Regions from separate parts of the Marinomonas sp. HM11-D genome, predicted to be linked through region 3. Evidence: riboswitches for the same ligand, from Rfam matches in the RefSeq annotation. Region 3 holds a riboswitch; each other region holds the start of a gene.

Region 1 (6,721 bases), on a different contig from region 3:
TGAAGCGGCTGGGGATAACAAACGCAGCCAACTTAAAATGGAGCTGACCAAGGCACTGAATATTCCAGTTGTACAGTTTTTGGTGGCGATTTCCCTAGCTATTTTGATTTGGCTAGCGCTGGATCCTAACTTAAGTCAGCACATGTCAGCAGGTGATTTTGTTGCCTTTATTGGTGCCGCGGGTATGTTAAGTAAGCCTGCGCGTCAGTTGACGGATGTGAACAGTATTCTGCAAAAAGGCATTGCTGCGGCACAAAGCATTTTCGAATTCCTCGATATGGATGAAGAAGTCGACAGTGGCAAACAAGAACTGACCCACGCCAAAGGTGAAATTGAGTGGCGTAACCTAAGCTTCCAATACCCTAGCAGTGACCGGTTAATATTGGAAAATATCAACCTAGCGTTACCAGCCGGTAAAACACTGGCGCTGGTGGGGCGTTCTGGTGGCGGTAAGTCTACACTCGCCAACCTAGTGCCGCGTTTGTATGATGTTACGGACGGAAGTTTGTTGGTTGATGGCTTGGATAGTCGTGAGTACGGCCTGAAAAGTTTGCGTAGCCAAATTGCATTGGTGAACCAAAATGTGGTGCTGTTCAACGGTTCGATCCGTGAGAACATAGCTTACGGTTATTTACGTGGCACTTCGGAAGAAGAAGTGATTGCCGCAGCCAAGGCAGCCAATGCTTGGGAGTTTATTGAAAACCTTGAGCACGGTTTGGATACCATGGTTGGCGAGAACGGTGTCTTGCTATCCGGTGGTCAGCGCCAACGTATTGCCATTGCCCGCGCCATTTTGAAAAACGCGCCGATTCTGATTCTAGACGAAGCGACTTCAGCCCTGGATACAGAATCTGAACGAGCGATCCAGCAGGCATTAGATAGTTTGATGAAAGACCGCACCACGATTGCCATTGCGCACCGATTATCGACCATTGAAAACGCCGATATTATTGCCGTGGTGGATCATGGTGTGATCATTGAAGTGGGCTCACACAAAGAGTTGTTGGCGCAAAATGGTGCCTACGCTCAATTGCATCAGAAACAATTTAACGAAGAGTAAAACTATGTGGCTCTATCGTCTGTTACTTGCCTTAGCGTCGCCATTTATCGCGCGACGTATTTGGCGCTTTCACAAGTGCTATGACAATTATCGAGTGCAAGAAGCGCTTGGTAAGTGGGGGCCTGTGCAAGCAGATCTTTGGCTGCATTGCGCCTCTGTCGGTGAAGTTCTGGCGGCGAAAATACTAGTAACGCAATGGCTTGAAGCCAACCCAGGCAAACAATTACTGATCACCACAGTCACGCCTACTGGCGCGGAACAGGTGCAGAAATGGTTTGCAGATCGTGTGCAGCATCGCTATTTACCTTTAGATCACAAGATGTGTGTGCAGCGTGCTTTGAGTAAATTGAGCTGTCCGCAATTGGCGATTATTGAAACCGAGCTTTGGCCTAACCTGTTACAGACCGCCAAGGCCCAAGGTATGACCATTCAGATTATCAATGCTCGCTTAAGTGAGCGTTCCGCCAAGCGTTATCAAAAATTTGCTTTTTTTGCTCGCCCTCTCATGGCTCTGCCGGATCGCTTTTTAGCGCATGCGCCAGCGGATGCAGAGCGTTTTAAGGCGTTGGGGGCGCAAGACGTGCCGGTGGTGGGTAATATCAAATTTGATGTGATAGCGCCGGATGATCCTCAAGTCCCGGTTTGGCGTAAAGCCTTAGCTGCGAAAGGTGAGTTTATATGGATCGCGGCCAGTACCCATGAAGGGGAAGATGCGCTTATTTTGGCGGCGCACAAATCTTTAAAACGCCAGCTCTCTAATGCCAAACTGATTTTGGTGCCGCGTCATCCAGAGCGTTTTGATGAGGTGTTTGCGCAGGCGAAACAGAGTGGTTTTCGAGTTGAGCGTCGCTCCGATGGTCAGCTGGACACTTGGGCTCAGGCAGATGTGTTACTGGGGGATAGCATGGGCGAAATGATGCGTTATTTTGCCATGTCTGATGTGGCTTTCGTAGCGGGTAGCCTGATTGAGCGGGGCGGTCACAACCCAATCGAGCCTGCGATCTTAGCTAAACCTGTGATCGTGGGGGAGCATACCTTCAATTTTGCCGAGATCACTGAGTCCTTGATTCACGATCAAGGGGCGCTTCGAGTGCACTCGATTACAGAGCTGGTGGATCAGCTGCTGTATCTGAAGAATATCTATGTGCGCCAAACCATGGGCCAGAAAGCCTTGGCCAATGCTAAAGCCAATCAAGGGGCTTTGGCACGTGTATTAGACTATTTAAAGAGCAACAACAGTTAGCTATCTGTAGAGCCTCTGCTAGAATAGCGGCGAATGTATCTCATGGGGTGTGGCTTTGGCCGCTGAGAAACCATTGATGGTTAACCCATTGAACCTGAACCAGATCATGCTGGCGTAGGAATTGAGATAGCAAGCCCTTCACATCTTGCCCATCCAGTTATACGCCGCTCACTTAGGAGCGACTATGTTTTCTAATTCTTTGGCGTCTTTCAAATCTCTTGCGTTTGGTACCACCGCCTTATTGGCGACGTCTTTGGTATCTGCTGAAACCTTAACGGTTTACACCTACGATGCGTTTGCATCGGAATGGGGCCCTGGTCCAAAGATCAAAGCGAACTTTGAAGCACAATGTAACTGTGAACTGAATTTTGTGGCGCTGGATTCGTCTGTTGGTATTTTGTCACGTGCGCAACTTGAGGGTGAGGCATCAGAAGCGGATGTGTTGCTTGGCCTTGATTTAAATGTGATGGAAGCGGCGAAGCAAACGGGTTTGCTGGCGAAACACAGTGTCGATACCTCTAACGTCACCACACCAGGTGGTTGGAGTGATGAAAACTTCGTTCCGTTTGATCAAGGCTACTTTGCTTTTATCTACGACAGTGAAAAGCTTGCAACAGCGCCAACCTCCCTAAAAGACGTGGTTGAAAACCAAGACCTGAAAGTGATTTACCAAGATCCTCGTACATCAACGCCGGGGTTAGGCTTACTGCTATGGATGAAAGCTGTGTACGGTGATCAAGCGGCGGACGCATGGGCGAAATTGGCAAGTCATACGGTGACGGTGACCAAAGGCTGGTATGACGGCTACAGCCTGTTCCTAAAAGGGGAAGCGGACGTGGTACTAAGTTACACCACATCACCGGCCTACCATATCGTTGCTGAGGGCGAACATAAGTACAAAGCAGCTACTGCGAGCGAAGGTTTTTACCCACAGATCGAAGTGGCGGCTATGTTAGAAAATGCACCTCATAAAGCGTTAGCTGAACAGTTTATGCAATTTATCCTAGAGCCTGGTTTCCAAAACGTGGTGGCAACCGGTAACTGGATGTACCCAGTGATGAGCAATGTGGATCCACTGCCAGAAGCTTTTACCTCACAACCACAACCGACCAAGGTATTGACGCTAGAGGCTGAGCAAGTGGCACAGCAGCGTCAAGCTTGGATCAATGAATGGTTGGAAGCAACGACTCGATAAGCTTTGATTTTCTCCCCTTATCTACGCCCAGCTTGGCTGGGCGTTTCGCTTTATTTGGTGATCGCCGCTGCGGCTTTGGTAGCATTGCTAGAGTACGCGTCCCCTAGTTCTTGGGGGCGTTATCTCGCCGATCCTTACACATGGCGAGTGGTGCGCTTTTCCTTTACTCAAGCGAGTTTAAGTGCCTTGCTGAGTATCTTGTTGGCCATTCCCATGGCTTCTTGCCTGTTTCATCGACGTTTTATCGGTCGTCAAACACTCTTGTCTCTGTTTGCCATTTCCATTGTGGTGCCGACCATTGTCGCTATCTTGGGGATTGTGGTGGTCTATGGCCGTAATGGCTGGTTTACCTCGTTGTTCGGTACTCCGTTTCCCTTGTATGGCCTAGGTGGCATTTTATTGGCCCATGTGTTTTTCAATATGCCATTGGCGGTACGGGTGATTTTGCAGGCTTATCAATTGATTCCAGACGCCCAGTGGCGGCTTGCCAGTCAGTTAGGTTTTAGTCGTTGGCATGTGTTCCGCTTAATTGAATGGCATTATCTGAAAAAGAATCTGCCAGGCTTGTTTCTGCTGATTTTTATGTTGTGCTTTTCCGGTTTTGCCGTGGTGCTGAGTCTAGGTGGCGGGCCCCGTTCGAGCACTTTGGAAGTGGCCATTTATCAGGCGCTGCGTTTTGAATTTGATTTAAACAAAGCCAGTTACTTATCGTTATTACAGGTGGCGATTTGTTCTTTGGTGGCGTTGGCGGTGTATAAACTGGCGCCGCCGATCCGTCAGGATGTGAGCATATATCAAGGGCAACGGTTAGCCATGCGCTCCAGTGGGGTGGCCAAGGTCGTTGACTTTAGCACCCTAGCAATCGTGCTGCTTTGGGTGTTGCCGCCCTTTGTGGCGATTCTTGCTCCCGTGGTGACGGCCTTGTTTTGGCAAACCTTATGGTCGGGTGATCTATGGTGGTCGGTGTGGCACTCGCTGCGCATTGCTTTGCCATCTGGCGTTCTATCATTACTGATCGGATTAAGCCTGGCGGCGCTGGTGCGCACTTTACGCTGGCGTCAGCGTGGCGATTGGTGGGCGCAAAAGCTGGAGCAGTCTGGCAATTTAGTGTTGATGGTGCCAAGTTTGGTGCTGGCAACGGGCCTGTTTCTGCTGTTCCGTAATGCTGGTGTCAGTATTAAGCACGCCTATTGGATTGTCGTGTGGGTCAATGCTGTGATGGCGTTGCCATTTGTATTGCGTGCCATCATGCCGACCATCTATCAGCAGGAAAAACGCTTCCGTCATCTATACGCGCAAATGCATGTGGTCGGTTGGGCACGCTTTCGCTTGGAGTGGGGGCAAATTCGCTCATCCCTTGCGCAAGGTTTGGCCTATGCGGTGTTACTCAGTCTCGGGGATCTTGGGGTGGTGGCTTTATTCGGTTCCAAAGGCTTAGAAACCTTACCCATGTATTTGTATCAATTGATTGGTTCCTATCGAGTTGAGCAGGGCGCCTGCGTCGCGGTGGTGTTGATTTTATTGTGCTTAAGTTTGTTTTATTCCATCAATCGCTTCGTAGGAGGTCGCCGTGTTGTCGTTTGATTTAAGCTATCGTTGGCAAGATTTTCAGGCCAGCTATCAGGCGCAGCTAGAGCTAGGTTGCACCTCCATTTTAGGAGCCAGCGGTGGCGGTAAAAGTACCTTATTGGCGTTACTCGGTGGCTATATCGAAGGACAAGGCAGTATTCGCTTTGATGCGCAAGAGTTGCTGCCATTGGCACCTTACGATCGACCTATTACCACCTTGTTTCAAAGTGATAATTTATTTCCTCAACTCAGTGTGTGGGACAATATTGCCATTGGTTTATCACCGTCTCGCATATTGACCTCAGAGCAAAAGGAGAAGGTGCGCTGGGCGCTAGAGCAGGTTCAGTTGCAGGCCTTTGCTGCCAAGTATCCAGATCAGTTATCCGGTGGCCAAGCTCAGCGTGTGGCCATTGCCCGTGTGCTGGTGCGCGAAAAACCGATTCTGTTATTGGATGAGCCTTTCAGTGCGCTGGATCCGAAGCTGCGCTCGGATATGTTGCACCTAATTAAACAACTGACTGAGCAATACCAGTGGACCACAATTATGGTGACGCACAGCCCTTCGGACGTTCTGTTATTAGGCGGCCAAGTGTTATTGCTGGAAGAGGGCCAGGTTGTCGCACAAGCTGATGCAATAATATTGTCCGAAACACCACCGGATTCGCCGTTTAATCGCTATTTGCATATTTCACCTTCCCTTAAATAAAGCGATGATAGCGGCTTGATTCGCTGTTCTTCGTCTGCTGTTCTTCTATCCGAAAGGAAATGTCCGTGAGCGATATTTATCTGGTTAAAAAAGGCATCTACGCCACCATTGCCTACGCTTTTATTATGTCGATCACTGCGGTGGCAGCGAAGCAGGTGCAAACCCAAATCGCGGTGCCCGTTCTGGTGTTTTGGCAAAGCCTATTTTGTCTGGCGGTTTTATTCCCTCAGATGTGGGGTAAATGGCAGCGTCGCCCTTGGCATGTGATTAAGGCACACTTCTTACGCAGTCTTGGTGGTTTTGCGGGCTTCTTATTTTACTACTGGGCGTTGAATCATATCCCGCTGGTGGAGGCTTCCCTGTTGCGTTCTTGTGCGCCTTTATGTGTGCCCTTTGTGGTGCTGATTATGCATCGGGTGATGATCCCAAAAGCCCGTTGGTTGCCGCTTTTAATCGGCTTTATTGGTGTGGCGCTGGTTATTAATCCGACGCCAGAGCATTTCAATCCTTGGCATATTATCGGCTTCTTGTCGGCGGTTGGTTTGGCGTTTTCTATGGTGACGACGCGCATGCTAAGCAGTCATGTGTCTGGACAAGAGACCATGTTTGTCTACTTTGCTTTTTCCGCCCTGATGTCGTTGCCGTTAGCGTTTGGGCAAGGAGAGAGCTTGGCACTTCCTTCTGATACCTGGCTGTGGGTTTTAGTCGTGTCGATCACCCTCTATGGGGGAATGCATTTGTACACGTTGGCTTATACCTATGCCCCTGCCAGCGTGGTGTCGCCAGTGAGTTATATCGGGATTGTCTTTGCAGGCTTTTGGGGTTGGGTGATTTGGGGACACGTCCCAGATTGGCTCGCCATCTCTGGGACAGTGTTGATCTTCTCAAGCATTGTGATCAGTGCACGCTTGAATCGAAAGTAGGACTAAGCCTTGGCTTGTTCCTGCT
Region 2 (6,721 bases), on a different contig from region 3:
TGGCTGCTAATGGATCAAAGTTATTGAATGCCGGACCACCACCACAGTGAGTCATACCCGGCACCATAAATAAGCGTGCCCAATCATGGGTTTCCGCCATATCTCCGCCGTCTGTGTCTTGGCTGACATTTTTGTACCAATTAGCAATATCGTCCGCTGAAAACACTGGATCGGATAAGCCTTGGTAAACAATCACCTTGCCGCCTTTAGCCTTATAGGTTGTTAGGTAAGTAGCGACCGCATCGTTAAGCGCCGCAGTTTGATGCATGTCTTCCATATCTTTATCAAAGTCGAAATCTAAGGTGTTAAGCTCAGGACGTGGTGGCGTTAGGAAATAGAACTTCACAGAACCAGCCCCCAAAGACAGATTCAAGGCATCCGTTTTGGTCGCATCTTCAGAGAAACCTAATTTCCATGCACGCCAGCCTGGAGCAGACATTCCACTATCATAAGGCCATGTGCTGTAAAGTTTGTCACCACGGCTGTTAACGGGTCCAGCCATGACTTTTCCTAAGGCATCAATTTTCGCTGAGGACAAGCAGGCTGTAGCGTTTGTACCATCGCACTGCAACACCTTAGGATCAAAGTGACAGGCTTGGTAATTGTTGATCACGCCATCAATCGAGCCATCCAGTGCATCACAAGACTCCAACACCGATTTGCTCACTAAATTCAAGTCCGCTTGCGTTAGAGCCTTAGATAAGATTGGACGACCTTGCTCATCTTTTGGCGCAATACTCATTAAAGCTTGAGAGTCCCATGCTTCTGCAACACCTGCACGACTTAAGTGAAAGCCAGGGTTACCCGCGACAATACCATCAAATTCATTAGGGTAACGCTGTGCCGCCATCATGGCTTCACGACCACCGTTGGAGCACCCCATAAAATAGGTATAATCTGGTCGTTGTGAGTAGTATTCGTCGACGATTCGTTTCGCCTGAACCGTTACTTTGCCAATCGCCGCATAAGCAAAATCAAGACGAGCTTGCTGATCAAAGCCAAACTCAGGGCTTGGCGTCGGATGACCACCATCCATAGAAACAACCGCATAACCTCGGGTTAACGCTGGTGAAGCGGTCGATTCATTCACTGGAATGCGCCCCAGTGCGTTGGCAAGAAAGCCGTCCACACCGCCACCGCCTTGGAATAACAAACGCTGTTGCCAATTGCTAGGAAGGCGCATTTCAAAATGAATGCCGTAAGGCTTACCATCCGCCCCAGTGCGCTCTTCAATCACCCCCTGAACAAGGCAGTGCGCTGGCAAATCCACATCAGACATATTAGCGCCAGTAAAAGCTGCCATGGGGTCTTTTGCGGCAGGACCAGCTGCCACCCATTCGGCCTTGGTGATTTCTACATTATGCTCACTTAGGTCCATTAACCCCGCACACATCTGATCACTTGCGTAGGCCATTGGCGCTGCCAAACCTGACAAAGCCAAGCTCGGCAGCAACACCTTTTTCAAAACGCTATTCATTTTCGACTCCTTAGCTATTTTGCCCTTCATGTCGCAGTCCCATGTACAAATCGTACCGTGACATATGCTTTATCGTTATAGCCTATAACGATACAAAAAGCCTATCTTACGCCCTTGCGTAAACGCATCAACAACACTGAAAGATAGCCTAAATATTACCTATATTTTCAATTAGAACAGCCAGTTATGTAACAAAGTCTAGAATTCCTTACGGTTATAGTTAGGACGAAATATACGGACAATTTTGCTATGAACGCTAGCTATAAATCACTGCAGATTGATATGATTAGTTCCACATAGTCGGGGAGCAAAACTGCTGAGATCGCTTAAGCGAGACCCGTTGAACCTGATTCAGTTAGTACTGACGTAGGGAACTATGGGAAAGATTCTGCTTAGCCCAACCATTGTCCTTGGTGTGAGGCGCTGTTTTTCTTCCCGTTCCTTTGCGTCGTAAAGGAACCTTTATGACCCAAACCACCCCTATTACGCTCACCATTGCTGGCTCTGACAGCGGCGGTGGCGCAGGCATTCAAGCCGATATCAAAGCCATTTCAGCAACCGGCAGTTACGCTTGCAGCGTGATTACAGCCACCACCGCACAAAACACCTTGGGCGTCAGCGACGTACATCCGATCCCCGCGCAGCATGTAGCGGCGCAACTCGATGCAGTATTCAGCGATCTAGCTATTCAAGCGGTTAAGATTGGTATGTTGGCCGATGCAAATATTATCAAGGTGGTCGCGGATAAACTGCGCCACTATCAGCCTAGTTATGTGGTATTGGACCCAGTAATGGTCGCTACCAGCGGTGATCTATTGCTTCAGCAAGAAGCCATCAAAACCATGCAGTCGGAGTTGTTTCCCCTAGTGGATTTGATTACCCCGAATCTACCGGAAGCAGCAACTTTGCTCGGTAAGGCTACACCTCACACTGAAGCCGAAGCGCTCGCTATGATTGACGAGCTAAAGCGTTTGCCAGCGGCGGTGTTATTAAAAGGTGGGCATCTAGCAGAAGGGCCAGACAGCAAGGACTGGCTGATTAAAGACGAGCAAGTGCTGCTGTACTCTAGCCCAAGAATCGCAACCAAAAACACCCATGGCACGGGCTGTACCTTATCGGCAGCGATTGCTTCATTTTTGGCACAAGGGCTTGCTCTTGAAAGCGCCGTTGATCAAGCGAAAACCTATTTAAGCCAAGCCATTGCGCACGCGGATGAATTGAACATAGGCAAAGGCCATGGCCCGGTGCATCACTTTTTCAAACAAGCGAACTCATGATTAGTATTGCCACTGACCTTGTTCACGGACGATTTCAAGACCCGCACCACAGTTGATTTCCAGAGCGCCATGTTCAAACAAAGTAAACTGGCGCTTATCATCGCGAAAACGGTAACCAATAAACTGACAAGGGGTTTCACCGTCAGCACAGAGGCGATGTAAGGTACGACCTTCATAGTGTTGCACCTTACCGGATTCCTTCAGGGTCAGTGCAAATGACATTTTCTGACAGGCCACCTCACCTTCAGGGCAGCGGGAGGTCACATCAATTTGATACGACTCAGTGGTGAGCGTTTGTGCGCTGGCAAGCGTTGCACTAAAACAGACAGCGACAATCGCTAATAGCGAGGGTTTAGTCATCAAAATACTCCTTCATCTTGATTACCATAAAGTCGATAAAGCTACGTAGCAAGGGCGACATTTGTTTGCGAGTGGCATAGATACCATAAATACCGAGCTGGTTCGGCTCAAACTCTGGCAACAACGAGACTAACCGCCCGTCCGCCAAATGCTGTTTAACCGAATACCAAGGCTGCAGGCTGATACCACCGCCTAATAGGGTGCTACGCAACAGCAGCGTAGAAATATTGCTGCTAAGGTTACCTGATACCGCCACGCTGGTCTCCCCTGCAACGCCTTGAAATTGCCATAAACTTTGACCAAAGTAGGAATAGGTCAAACAGTTGTGCCGTGATAGCTCATCAATGGTGCGTGGCATGCCTTGCTCGCGAAGATATTCGGGACTGGCGCAGACTACCGAACGGCAAACGCCCAACTTACGCGCCACCAAATTCGGGTCCAAATCATTGGTAATGCGTATCGCCAGATCGATGCGCTCCTCGACAAGATTGACCGAACGATCGCCCACCAGCACATCGATCTTCACCGCAGGATACAAGCGTAAATACTCATCCACCGCTTGAATCAAAAAATCATCGGCAAAAGTATGACTACAGGTGATGCGCAGTAGCCCACGAGGCTCACTGTCGGGACGAATCGCCAATTGCTCCATTTCATCGCCGATGGAAAGCATGGTGCGTGCACGATCCAGCACATCTTCCCCAGCGCCCGTCAAACTGATACGCCGCGTAGTTCGGTGTAACAGACGCGAGCCCATCCAGCGTTCCAGCTCCGCGATATAACGCGTCACCATGGCACGAGAAATATCCAATTGATCTGCCGCCGCCGTCAAACTGCCGCGATCAGCAACCGTTACAAAGACTTTAAGAGCCGTTAATCTATCCATTTTATTTGTTCGATATATGCAACAGTGAAGTTAATATTATGCCGTATTTGAACCATCTAGTTTGCAATATACTTTTCTCATTCCATTTCACCACGAGGTTTTAAGAATGAAAAAGTCATTGACCACTGCCCTAGCTGTCAGCGCTCTAACCCTAGCCGTTTCCAATGCTCAAGCGTTCGAAGTTGAAGTTTACAATGCCGCTCAGAATGGCATTTTCCCGGTATCTTCTGAGCTATTAGTGGGCGAAAAAGAAGCGATTTTGGTGGACGCTCAGTTTGATACGAAAAACGCCCAGAAGCTAGTAGATTTGATCAAAGCCAGCAACAAAACCCTGAAGCAGGTCTACATCAGTGGCGGTGACCCTGACTACTACTTTGGCCTTGAAACCATTGTTGATGCCTTCCCTAATGTAGAAGTCATTGCCAGTGAATATGTGGTGCATCACATTGAAGAAACCAAAGATCAAAAATTGGCTTACTGGGGACCCATTTTGGGCGACGCTGCACCAGCGAAAGTGATTGTGCCTAAGATCAACAACACCACTAGTCTAACGTTAGATGGCAAAGCCATTGAAATTAAGGCTATTAACACAGCAGATGCCTACCTATGGGCCCCTTCTGAAAAAACCGTGTTTGGTGGCGTCGCCGTGTCGAGCGGTTTGCATGTGTGGATGGCAGATAGCCAAACTCAAGCTGCACGTCAACATCGTATCGATACCATGAATGAAATCGTCGCTCTTAACCCAAACACAGTAGTACCGGGCCATTACGTCGGCGAACTGCCAAGTGGGGCAAGTGCAGCAGAATTTACCCGTGATTACATCAAAACGTTTGTGTCTAAATTAGATCAAGCCAGCAATTCAAATGATCTTGTTGAGGCCATGAAGGCAGCCTATCCTGACTTAAAACCAACGGATGGCTTATTCATCGGTGCCAAGGTCGCCACTGGCGAAATGAAGTGGTAATCCGACTTTAAAACGATAAGACAAAGAAAAAGCCAGTCACCCACAGAGTGACTGGCTTTTTCTATTCAAAGTACTGATCAAGAGACCGTTATACTTTTTAGCCTTTCTCCACAAATCTTGTCTTAAACAAAGCCAAGCAGACGTGGCAAGAACAAAGATAGTTCAGGCACAAAAGTGGTAATTAACATTACCGGCATGGCCACAAAGCCCATCAACGCCAACGCTGGCATCACGGTGCGGTGAATCGACACCTGACCGATACGACACGCCATATAGAGAATGGGCGCGACCGGCGGGCTGTTAGCACCGATAACGACTGAACAGGCCACGATTGAAGCAAAGTGCACAGGGTGTACACCGCTATCCACCATCAACGGCATAAACAAAGGTGCAACCACCACAGTTACCGATACGTCGTCCATGATCATACCAGCGATGATTAGGAATACGTTCACCGCAATCAAAATCAGCAATGGGTTTTCAATCAGCGAGCTAACCAATTGCGTTAGATCTTGCGGAATACGTTCCATCGCCAAAATACGGCCGATCATAAAGCTGAATAGCAAGATCAAAATCACCGTACCCGTTGTTTCTGCAGCCGACACTACACTGCGTGAGAAACGTTTAACGGTTAAGTCTTTGTAGATAAAGAAACCAATAATCATGGCAGCAAAAGCGGCTACCGCTGCCGCTTCGGTTGGCGTGAAAATACCACCGTAGATACCACCTAGGATGATGATTGGCAACGACAAGGCAGGGAAAGCACGTAACGTAGCGCGGGCTTTACTTGGCGCTTTTTCCATTCCTTCCGTGGCAGCGTTGTTAATCTCATCAAAGAAGCGACCAACACTAAAACGGTTCGCGATAATTAGACCAATAATCAATAAAAACGCAGGACCGATCGATGCGGCAAAACAAGCTGCCACGGACTGACGTGTTACCACGGCAAACAGAATCATGGTGATCGATGGTGGGATCAAGATCCCCAACAACGACGAAATACCCAATAGCGCAGACGAGTACCCACGAGGATAACCACGTTGTTCCAATGGCCCAATCATAATGGTACCGATAGACGCTACCGCAGCCGTTGCGGTACCCGCAATCGCACCAAAAATACCAGACGCCACCACCATGGATGCACCCATACCGCCACGGCGCTTACCGATCATGACTTCGATAAAGTCCACCAGACGCTTGGCGATACCACCGCTTTGCATCAGGTAACCGGTTAATACAAACAATGGTAAAGCGATCAAAATCACCGAATCTAATGAACGGTAACCTTGCAACATCAAGGTATTTAAATTGGCATCGTAGGCATACACCAAGTACGCCAAGACACCAGCAAATGACCAAGCGACTGGCACCCCAATGATCATCAATAGCATCAGCAGGCCAACTGCAATTAAACCATCCATACTACTGAACCTCTTTACTTAAACGACGCGCACTGGCAACAGAACAAATAAAGTCACGCAGTGAGTAACATGTACAACCAATCGCCGCCATCATGATCGAAGCCTGTGGCAGCCATAAAGGAATTCCCATACCTGGAGAAGATTGTGGACGGCGCATCCCCCACGCCAACATACGGTAAGACAACACAACAAAGAACACACAGATGGCGAAGGTAATCAATGAAATCAATGCCTTATGCATTAATTTCATGCGCTCATCGGTAATTTTTAATTCTACGAAATCCACCACAAGATGCTCATTGCGGCGACTAGCGATCAAACCACCCAGCATGTACA
Region 3 (6,721 bases):
ATGTTGATCCTTTCAACAAGCCAGAGGAATTGGCGGACATCAACCCTTACAACGAGTTGCCGGCGCTAGTTGACCGCGAACTTGTATTGTATGAGCCAAACGTAATGATGGAATACTTGGATGAGCGTTTCCCACATCCACCATTACTACCCGTGTATCCTGTTGCACGTGCTGAAAGCCGTCTTTACATGTACCGTATTCAACGTGACTGGTCGGGTCTAGTGGATACGATTCTAACAAGTAAAGATCGTGATGCCGTAGAAACAGCACAAAAAGAATTGCGTGAAAGCCTAATCAGCGTTTCTCCGATTTTCGAAGAAAAGCCATACTTTATGAGCGAAGAATTCACTATCGTAGATTGCTGCCTAGCGCCAATTTTGTGGCGTTTGCCAGTACTAGGTGTTTCTATTGAGAAATCTCAAGCGCCTGGTCTGTACAAGTACATGGATCTTGTATTTGAGCGTGAGTCTTTCAAAGAAAGTCTTTCCGAAGCAGAGCAAGAGATGCGCCTTGACTAAGGTGCGCTAAAGCATAATAGCAAAAGGGGCGCTTAGCCCCTTTTATTTTTTCTGGAGTGCAGTGAATGATTCCAAAACGTTCTTATTTGCTAAATGCTACTTACGAGTGGATAGCAGACAATAGCATGACACCATACTTGTTGGTGGATGCGGACTTTCCGGGTGCTGAGGTGCCACGTGAATTTGTGAATGATGGCCAAATCGTGCTGAATATCAGCATGAATGCCGTGCGTCATTTGCATATTGATAAGCAAGGTGTGTCGTTTGAAGCACGCTTTAGTGGCAAGCCGATGCAGGTATACGTACCAATGGCAGCAGCGATTGCGCTATACGCGAAAGAAGATGGCGATGGCTTGGTGTTTCCACCAGAAGAGTTTGATGAGACTCCAGCGCCAGAACCAACGCCACCGGAGCCGCCAAAGAAAGGCTTCACACTAAAGGTTGTTAAATAAGCGACCTTTAGTCTTCATAACCAAACAGCTGTCGTTCAAGTAGATCCACCAAGGCATGAACGACAGTGGTTTGCACTTCTTGTACGCGTGCAGTTCCCGTCAGATTGATCTTAATTTCTGTATCATCCCGTGACGTTAGGGAAGAGACGTTCTTCGCATCTGGCGTGGTCAAAGCAACGATGTTCATCTTACGTTCGTGGGCCGCTTGAATCGCCTGAATAATCGGTGATGTATTGCCTTTATTGGCCACCACAAACAGCACATCGCCAGGGTTACCAATTGCTGTGATTTGCTTAGAAAACACATCGTGATAGCTGTCGTTATGAGTGATCGCAAGCAGGGCATTACCATTACTGGTTAAAGAAACCGCTGGTAGGCCAGGGCGCTCGCGGTCCATGCGGTCTAGTAATAGGGTGCTGAAATATTGTGAAATATAGGCACCTGTGCCATTGCCTATCGCTACGACTTTGCCGCCATTGGCGATGCTGTTAAACAGCACCTTTGCCGCATGTTCAATGTACGGTGGTAAGGTCTCTAGTGCGTATTGTTGTGACTCAAAACTCTGAGCGAACTGGGTGTAAATGGCTTCTTGATAATCCATGTGTGACTACTATATCTGTACTGCTGGCAACCAATGTATGTTGTGGATGTCGAGTAGACCATCTATGGCAATGACATCTATTTGGTATTGGCTGCTCTGCAAATTGTTTTTGATTAACCAGTACTCCGCTGTTTTTAAACAGCGGAGATACTTTTGTTTGGTTATGCTTTCTGCGGCACTGCCTCGGGAGGCATCGGCTCGATAACGCACTTCTACAAACACAATGGTCTGGCCATTGCGCATAATCAAATCAACTTCACCCACGCGTGAGTGAAAATTTCGAGCTATAAACTGATAGCCCTGTTGGACTAGATAGCGCTCGGCAAGTTGCTCTGCCTTAGCGCCATCATTCTGTTTCCTTCTGGGCGAAATAACTTTCCTTAGCATCGATAAGCTCTCCTTGCTTATAGGTCACTATGTTAGGGCGGCGGTTAAAGATGCCGTCGTCGTCTAGGGTAATAATACCTGTGCGAGCGGACACCTTTGCCGATTTAACATTGGTGAACAGTGCTAAACGCTTAGCCAATATATAGCTGTCGTTACCCAGTGCTGTGAGGCGCTGTAAAACGAACGGCTTGTTGCTGTGTTGATCCGCCGACTCTAAAACAGCAGGCAGTTCAGTAAAGATAATGCGCTCAATGTCCTCGCTCTTGCTGGTAGAGCTTGGCGTCTTATCGTGAATGGTTTGTGAGGCCAGCATTGGGATGTCCTCAGCAAAGTAGAAGTTCAACAGTGGTCGAATCTGCTTAGCGTCGTCTAGTTTGCCTATGTAGTAGACATAGTCCAAATCTTGACGGGCTCGAGGCGTTGCTTCGACTTCTTGCTGGGTCCACTGTTGAATACTACGAATACGTGCTTCACTTTCGTCTACTTGCAGCAGTTTCTTGACCGCCTGAGCACGACCGTTTGGCGTGTCCTCATAAGACAGTGATGTCAGTACCGGTAAATGTGTCTCTTGCGCAATTTCTTTAAACAAATCACTTTGACGTAAAGCCCAAGTGGACTCCATGGCAAGAATGGCGGCATTGTCTGCGCCTTCTTTTTTGGCAAAGGCAATCAGTTCGCGAATGTCGTCACTCACGTTCAGAGAGAAATGGTACAAGTTTGGAATCGTGCGATTGTTTTCCAATTGGTTTAAAGCAATCGTTGGAACGTCTTGTACCAAGTCCGCTAACTGACCTACGTTTTGTTTACGCAGTGGCCCGATGATGGTTTCCGCGCCAGTTTCTAAAGCAGCTAAGTAGGCTTGCGAGAATTGGCTGTATTGGTCCGTATCAATGATGTGCAAGTTAGGCTGTACATCGCTGTTGGCGTAATACTGCTGTAAAAGACCATCTAGAATCGCTTCAGAGGCAACCTTAAGCTCTTTGCTCATCGGTAGCATCACCGCAATGGACGTTGGCATGTTTTGCTCAAGTGACGCCATGATCTGGAAGTCCAATGGCGGGTACACGGCTGCTGGGTGGCTACCGTGAATGCGTTGCCAAGATTGATACTCCGCGACCTGTTGCTCCACCGTCAAAGACTGCTGACGCAAAATCTTAGAAACATCCAGCCAGCCATCCAATAATGGCAATTGATTGCCTTCTAGGTCAGTGACTTCGCTATCGGTTAAGTTCTGAATGGCGAACCAAAGCTCAGCGCGGTTCTGTTCTTGCTGATCAGCTGGCAGCATCAGGCTCAACTGCATGTAATCGCGAACTGCATTGGGCCAATTATCCATGGATGCCATTACTTTGGCGCGTTGCTGCAATACCTTGATATTGTTGCTAGGACGCTGAGTTAAAGGCAGCTCTGCCGCTTGGTTCAACAGCTGCAGCGCCAACATCGGCGTTTCTTGCGCTAAGGCAATATCACTCATCAGCAAATAGCCATCGAGTTGGCTTTGGCCACGAATCGGAAGTACGTGGGTTTCCAACAAGGTTCGCGCCTGAAGATACTGCCCATCCATCACCAGTGCTTGTGCTGCAGCCCAGTAATAGGGCGCGGCTTGTTCTGGAGTGGATTGCGCCTGAGCTTGTGCTAGGGCGTAGTTGTAATCAGATAAATCGCTACCTTGTTCCATTTGAGCATTCGTCATACCAGAACTGGGTACGGAAGTTTCAATAGCACCACAACCAATTAGCGACAATGTAACTAAGGAAAGTGGTATGATACGGGATCTAAACAAACTCATATGCACGCAATACTTAAGCCTATAAAAGAGGAATCATGGTAACACAGTCTGATAATGATGTGAGAGGAACCTTCTACATTGTAGCGACCCCAATTGGCAATCTAGATGATTTTACGGATCGTGCAAAACGAGTTTTACAAGAAGTTGACTTTATCGCCGCGGAAGACACCCGTCATAGCAAACGTTTAATGAATCATTTTGGTATCGACACCAAACTGTTTGCTCTACATGACCACAATGAGCGCGATAAAGCTTCCTACATTGCTTCCTTGTTAAGTGACGGTAAAAACGTTGCTTTGATCTCTGATGCGGGCACGCCCTTGATCTCTGATCCTGGTTACCATGTGGTGAACTTCTTACGTCAAGAAGGCCACAAAGTAGTTCCCGTTCCAGGCCCGTCTGCCTTGATTACCGCCCTTTGTGCCTCGGGACTGCCGACCGATCGTTTTAGCTTTGTTGGCTTTTTGCCAGCAAAAAGTAAATCTCGTCGTGATGAAATGTCGAGCTGGACACCAAGCCTTGGTACTGTGGTGTTCTACGAGTCAACCCACCGTATTTTAGACTGTTTAGAAGATCTAGAAGCGGTATGGGGTGAGCAAGCTCAAGTGGCCTTGGCGCGCGAATTAACCAAGACGTTTGAAACCTTCCTGTCAGGCTCGGTTTCAGAAATTAAGCGCATTTTAGAAGACGATAGCAACCAAACTCGCGGTGAATTCGTGATGATGGTGTCTTTACCTGCACAGGAAGAAGACAACGGTGAAGCCATTAAAATTCTAAAGATTCTGCTGAAAGAATTACCAGTAAAGCAAGCTGCAGCCTTAGCCGCTGAAATCACTGGCGAGAAGAAAAACGCCTTGTACAAACAAGCACTGGCGATGAACGAAGAGTAATTCCTTAATCTAGCCATTTCGCGTTTGCTTGTTTACAGCAACAAACAAACGCGTATACTGATGCGCAACTTGTCGGAGTGCCTTAATTGGCTGAGATCGCATTTTAATGCGGGATCCGCAGAACCTGATCAGGCTAATACCTGCGAAGGGAACAAGAAAGCATCATTTCTTTTCTGCTGAAATAGCGTTGTTTTTCCCAAGCACGAACCTTGTGCGATAGGATTAGAACAACCGCGCGTACGTGGAAGTACGTGACCTCCTGACAAGCATTTTTTCCAAATACAAACATAATGGGAATCTGCTTATGTCGACCAACATTCCAAAGCCAAACAAAAAAACACGTGAAAAAGCCCGTCTAGAAGCCAAAGCCTTTATCGAGTCTTTGCAAGCGACGCCATTTCCGTCGTCTGAGCGTATTTACGTACAAGGCTCTGATGCCTCGATCCAAGTGCCAATGCGTCAGATCAACCTAACCGACACGCCGATTGGTTCAGATCCTGAAAACCTAACCTTTGAGCCAAACGAGCCAATTTACGTGTACGACACAGCGGGTCCATACGCGGATCCAGCAGAAAACATCGACGTACACGTGGGCCTTAAAGCACTACGTCAGCAATGGATCGAAGCTCGTAACGATACCGAAGTGCTAGAAGGCGTAAGCTCAAACTTCGCTCAAGAGCGTTTAGCAAATAACGAGCTAGACGAGCTACGTTTTAAGCACCTACCAACGGTACGTAAAGCCAAAGCGGGTCAATGCGTGACGCAAATGCATTACGCGCGCCAAGGCATCATCACACCTGAGATGGAATACATTGCCATCCGTGAGAACCAAAACCTGCAAGCGATTAAATCTGAGCTGTTGCTAAAACAACACCCAGGCCACAGCTTCGGTGCCAATATTCAAACGGAAATCACGCCAGAATTCGTGCGTAAAGAAGTTGCCGAAGGCCGCGCCATCATCCCTAACAACATCAACCACCCAGAAACCGAGCCAATGATCATCGGCCGTAACTTCCTAGTGAAGGTCAATGCCAACATTGGTAACTCGGCGCTAACGTCTTCGATCGAAGAAGAAGTCGAGAAGCTGGTATGGTCAACACGCTGGGGCGCGGACACCGTAATGGATTTGTCGACTGGCAAAAACATCCACGAAACTCGTGAATGGATCCTACGTAACTCGCCAGTGCCAATCGGTACGGTACCGATTTACCAAGCACTAGAAAAAGTGGACGGCGTGGCCGAAGACCTAAACTGGGAAGTGTTCCGCGATACTCTGATTGAGCAAGCGGAGCAGGGCGTGGACTACTTCACCATCCACTGTGGTGTCCTACTACGTTACGTGCCTATGACAGCGAAACGCCTAACCGGCATCGTGTCTCGCGGTGGTTCCATCATGGCGAAATGGTGTCTAGCGCACCACGAAGAAAACTTCCTTTACACCCGTTTCAAAGAAATCTGTGAAATCTGTGCGGCCTACGATGTGGCGCTTTCCCTAGGTGACGGTCTACGTCCAGGTTCGATCATGGATGCCAACGACGAAGCGCAATTGTCAGAGCTTCGCACTCTAGGTGAGCTAACGAAAATTGCATGGGACTACGATGTTCAGGTGATGATCGAAGGCCCAGGCCACGTGCCAATGCAGCTGATCAAAGAGAACATGGATCTGCAACTTGAGCACTGCCATGAAGCACCGTTCTACACCTTAGGCCCCCTAACACAAGACATCGCACCGGGTTACGACCACATCACTTCAGGTATCGGTGCCGCGCAAATCGGTTGGTACGGCTGTGCCATGTTGTGTTACGTGACACCAAAAGAACACTTGGGTCTACCGAACAAAGAAGACGTGAAGCAAGGTCTGATCACTTACAAGATCGCTGCCCACGCGGCGGACTTGGCCAAAGGTCACCCAGGTGCCCAAGTACGTGACAACGCCTTGTCAAAAGCCCGTTTTGAATTCCGTTGGGAAGATCAATTCAACTTGTCACTAGACCCAGTCACAGCACGCTCTTACCACGATGAAACCCTACCGCAAGCATCGGGTAAAGTGGCGCATTTCTGTTCTATGTGTGGTCCAAAATTCT

The links. A riboswitch is a leader RNA that binds a small molecule or an ion and turns the genes downstream of it on or off. The one in region 3 is predicted to bind thiamine pyrophosphate.
Region 1: linked by a shared signal. The riboswitch ahead of thiB (thiamine ABC transporter substrate binding subunit) and the one ahead of thiC (phosphomethylpyrimidine synthase ThiC) in region 3 are both predicted to bind thiamine pyrophosphate.
Region 2: linked by a shared signal. The riboswitch ahead of thiD (bifunctional hydroxymethylpyrimidine kinase/phosphomethylpyrimidine kinase) and the one ahead of thiC (phosphomethylpyrimidine synthase ThiC) in region 3 are both predicted to bind thiamine pyrophosphate.

The regions. Positions count from the first base shown of each region.
Region 1 covers NZ_JBMMKT010000001.1:262,246-268,966, forward strand. Annotated here, with positions in the region: gene msbA (lipid A export permease/ATP-binding protein MsbA) at 1-1,060, shown strand, start outside; gene ACOSVP_RS01215 (3-deoxy-D-manno-octulosonic acid transferase) at 1,065-2,303, shown strand; TPP riboswitch at 2,337-2,442, shown strand; gene thiB (thiamine ABC transporter substrate binding subunit) at 2,488-3,498, shown strand; gene thiP (thiamine/thiamine pyrophosphate ABC transporter permease) at 3,502-5,082, shown strand; gene ACOSVP_RS01230 (thiamine ABC transporter ATP-binding protein) at 5,069-5,773, shown strand; gene ACOSVP_RS01235 (DMT family transporter) at 5,839-6,696, shown strand; gene ACOSVP_RS01240 (DMT family transporter) at 6,699-6,721, opposite strand, start outside.
Region 2 covers NZ_JBMMKT010000003.1:116,791-123,511, forward strand. Annotated here, with positions in the region: gene ACOSVP_RS05105 (tannase/feruloyl esterase family alpha/beta hydrolase) at 1-1,477, opposite strand, end outside; TPP riboswitch at 1,769-1,867, shown strand; gene thiD (bifunctional hydroxymethylpyrimidine kinase/phosphomethylpyrimidine kinase) at 1,942-2,754, shown strand; gene ACOSVP_RS05115 (hypothetical protein) at 2,755-3,114, opposite strand; gene ACOSVP_RS05120 (LysR family transcriptional regulator) at 3,107-4,000, opposite strand; gene ACOSVP_RS05125 (MBL fold metallo-hydrolase) at 4,107-4,964, shown strand; gene ACOSVP_RS05130 (TRAP transporter large permease) at 5,087-6,385, opposite strand; gene ACOSVP_RS05135 (TRAP transporter small permease) at 6,387-6,721, opposite strand, start outside.
Region 3 covers NZ_JBMMKT010000004.1:246,687-253,407, reverse strand. Annotated here, with positions in the region: gene ACOSVP_RS07940 (glutathione S-transferase N-terminal domain-containing protein) at 1-518, shown strand, start outside; gene ACOSVP_RS07935 (ClpXP protease specificity-enhancing factor) at 584-970, shown strand; gene ACOSVP_RS07930 (SIS domain-containing protein) at 978-1,571, opposite strand; gene ACOSVP_RS07925 (YraN family protein) at 1,581-1,958, opposite strand; gene ACOSVP_RS07920 (penicillin-binding protein activator) at 1,918-3,636, opposite strand; gene rsmI (16S rRNA (cytidine(1402)-2'-O)-methyltransferase) at 3,783-4,637, shown strand; TPP riboswitch at 4,701-4,805, shown strand; gene thiC (phosphomethylpyrimidine synthase ThiC) at 4,942-6,721, shown strand, end outside.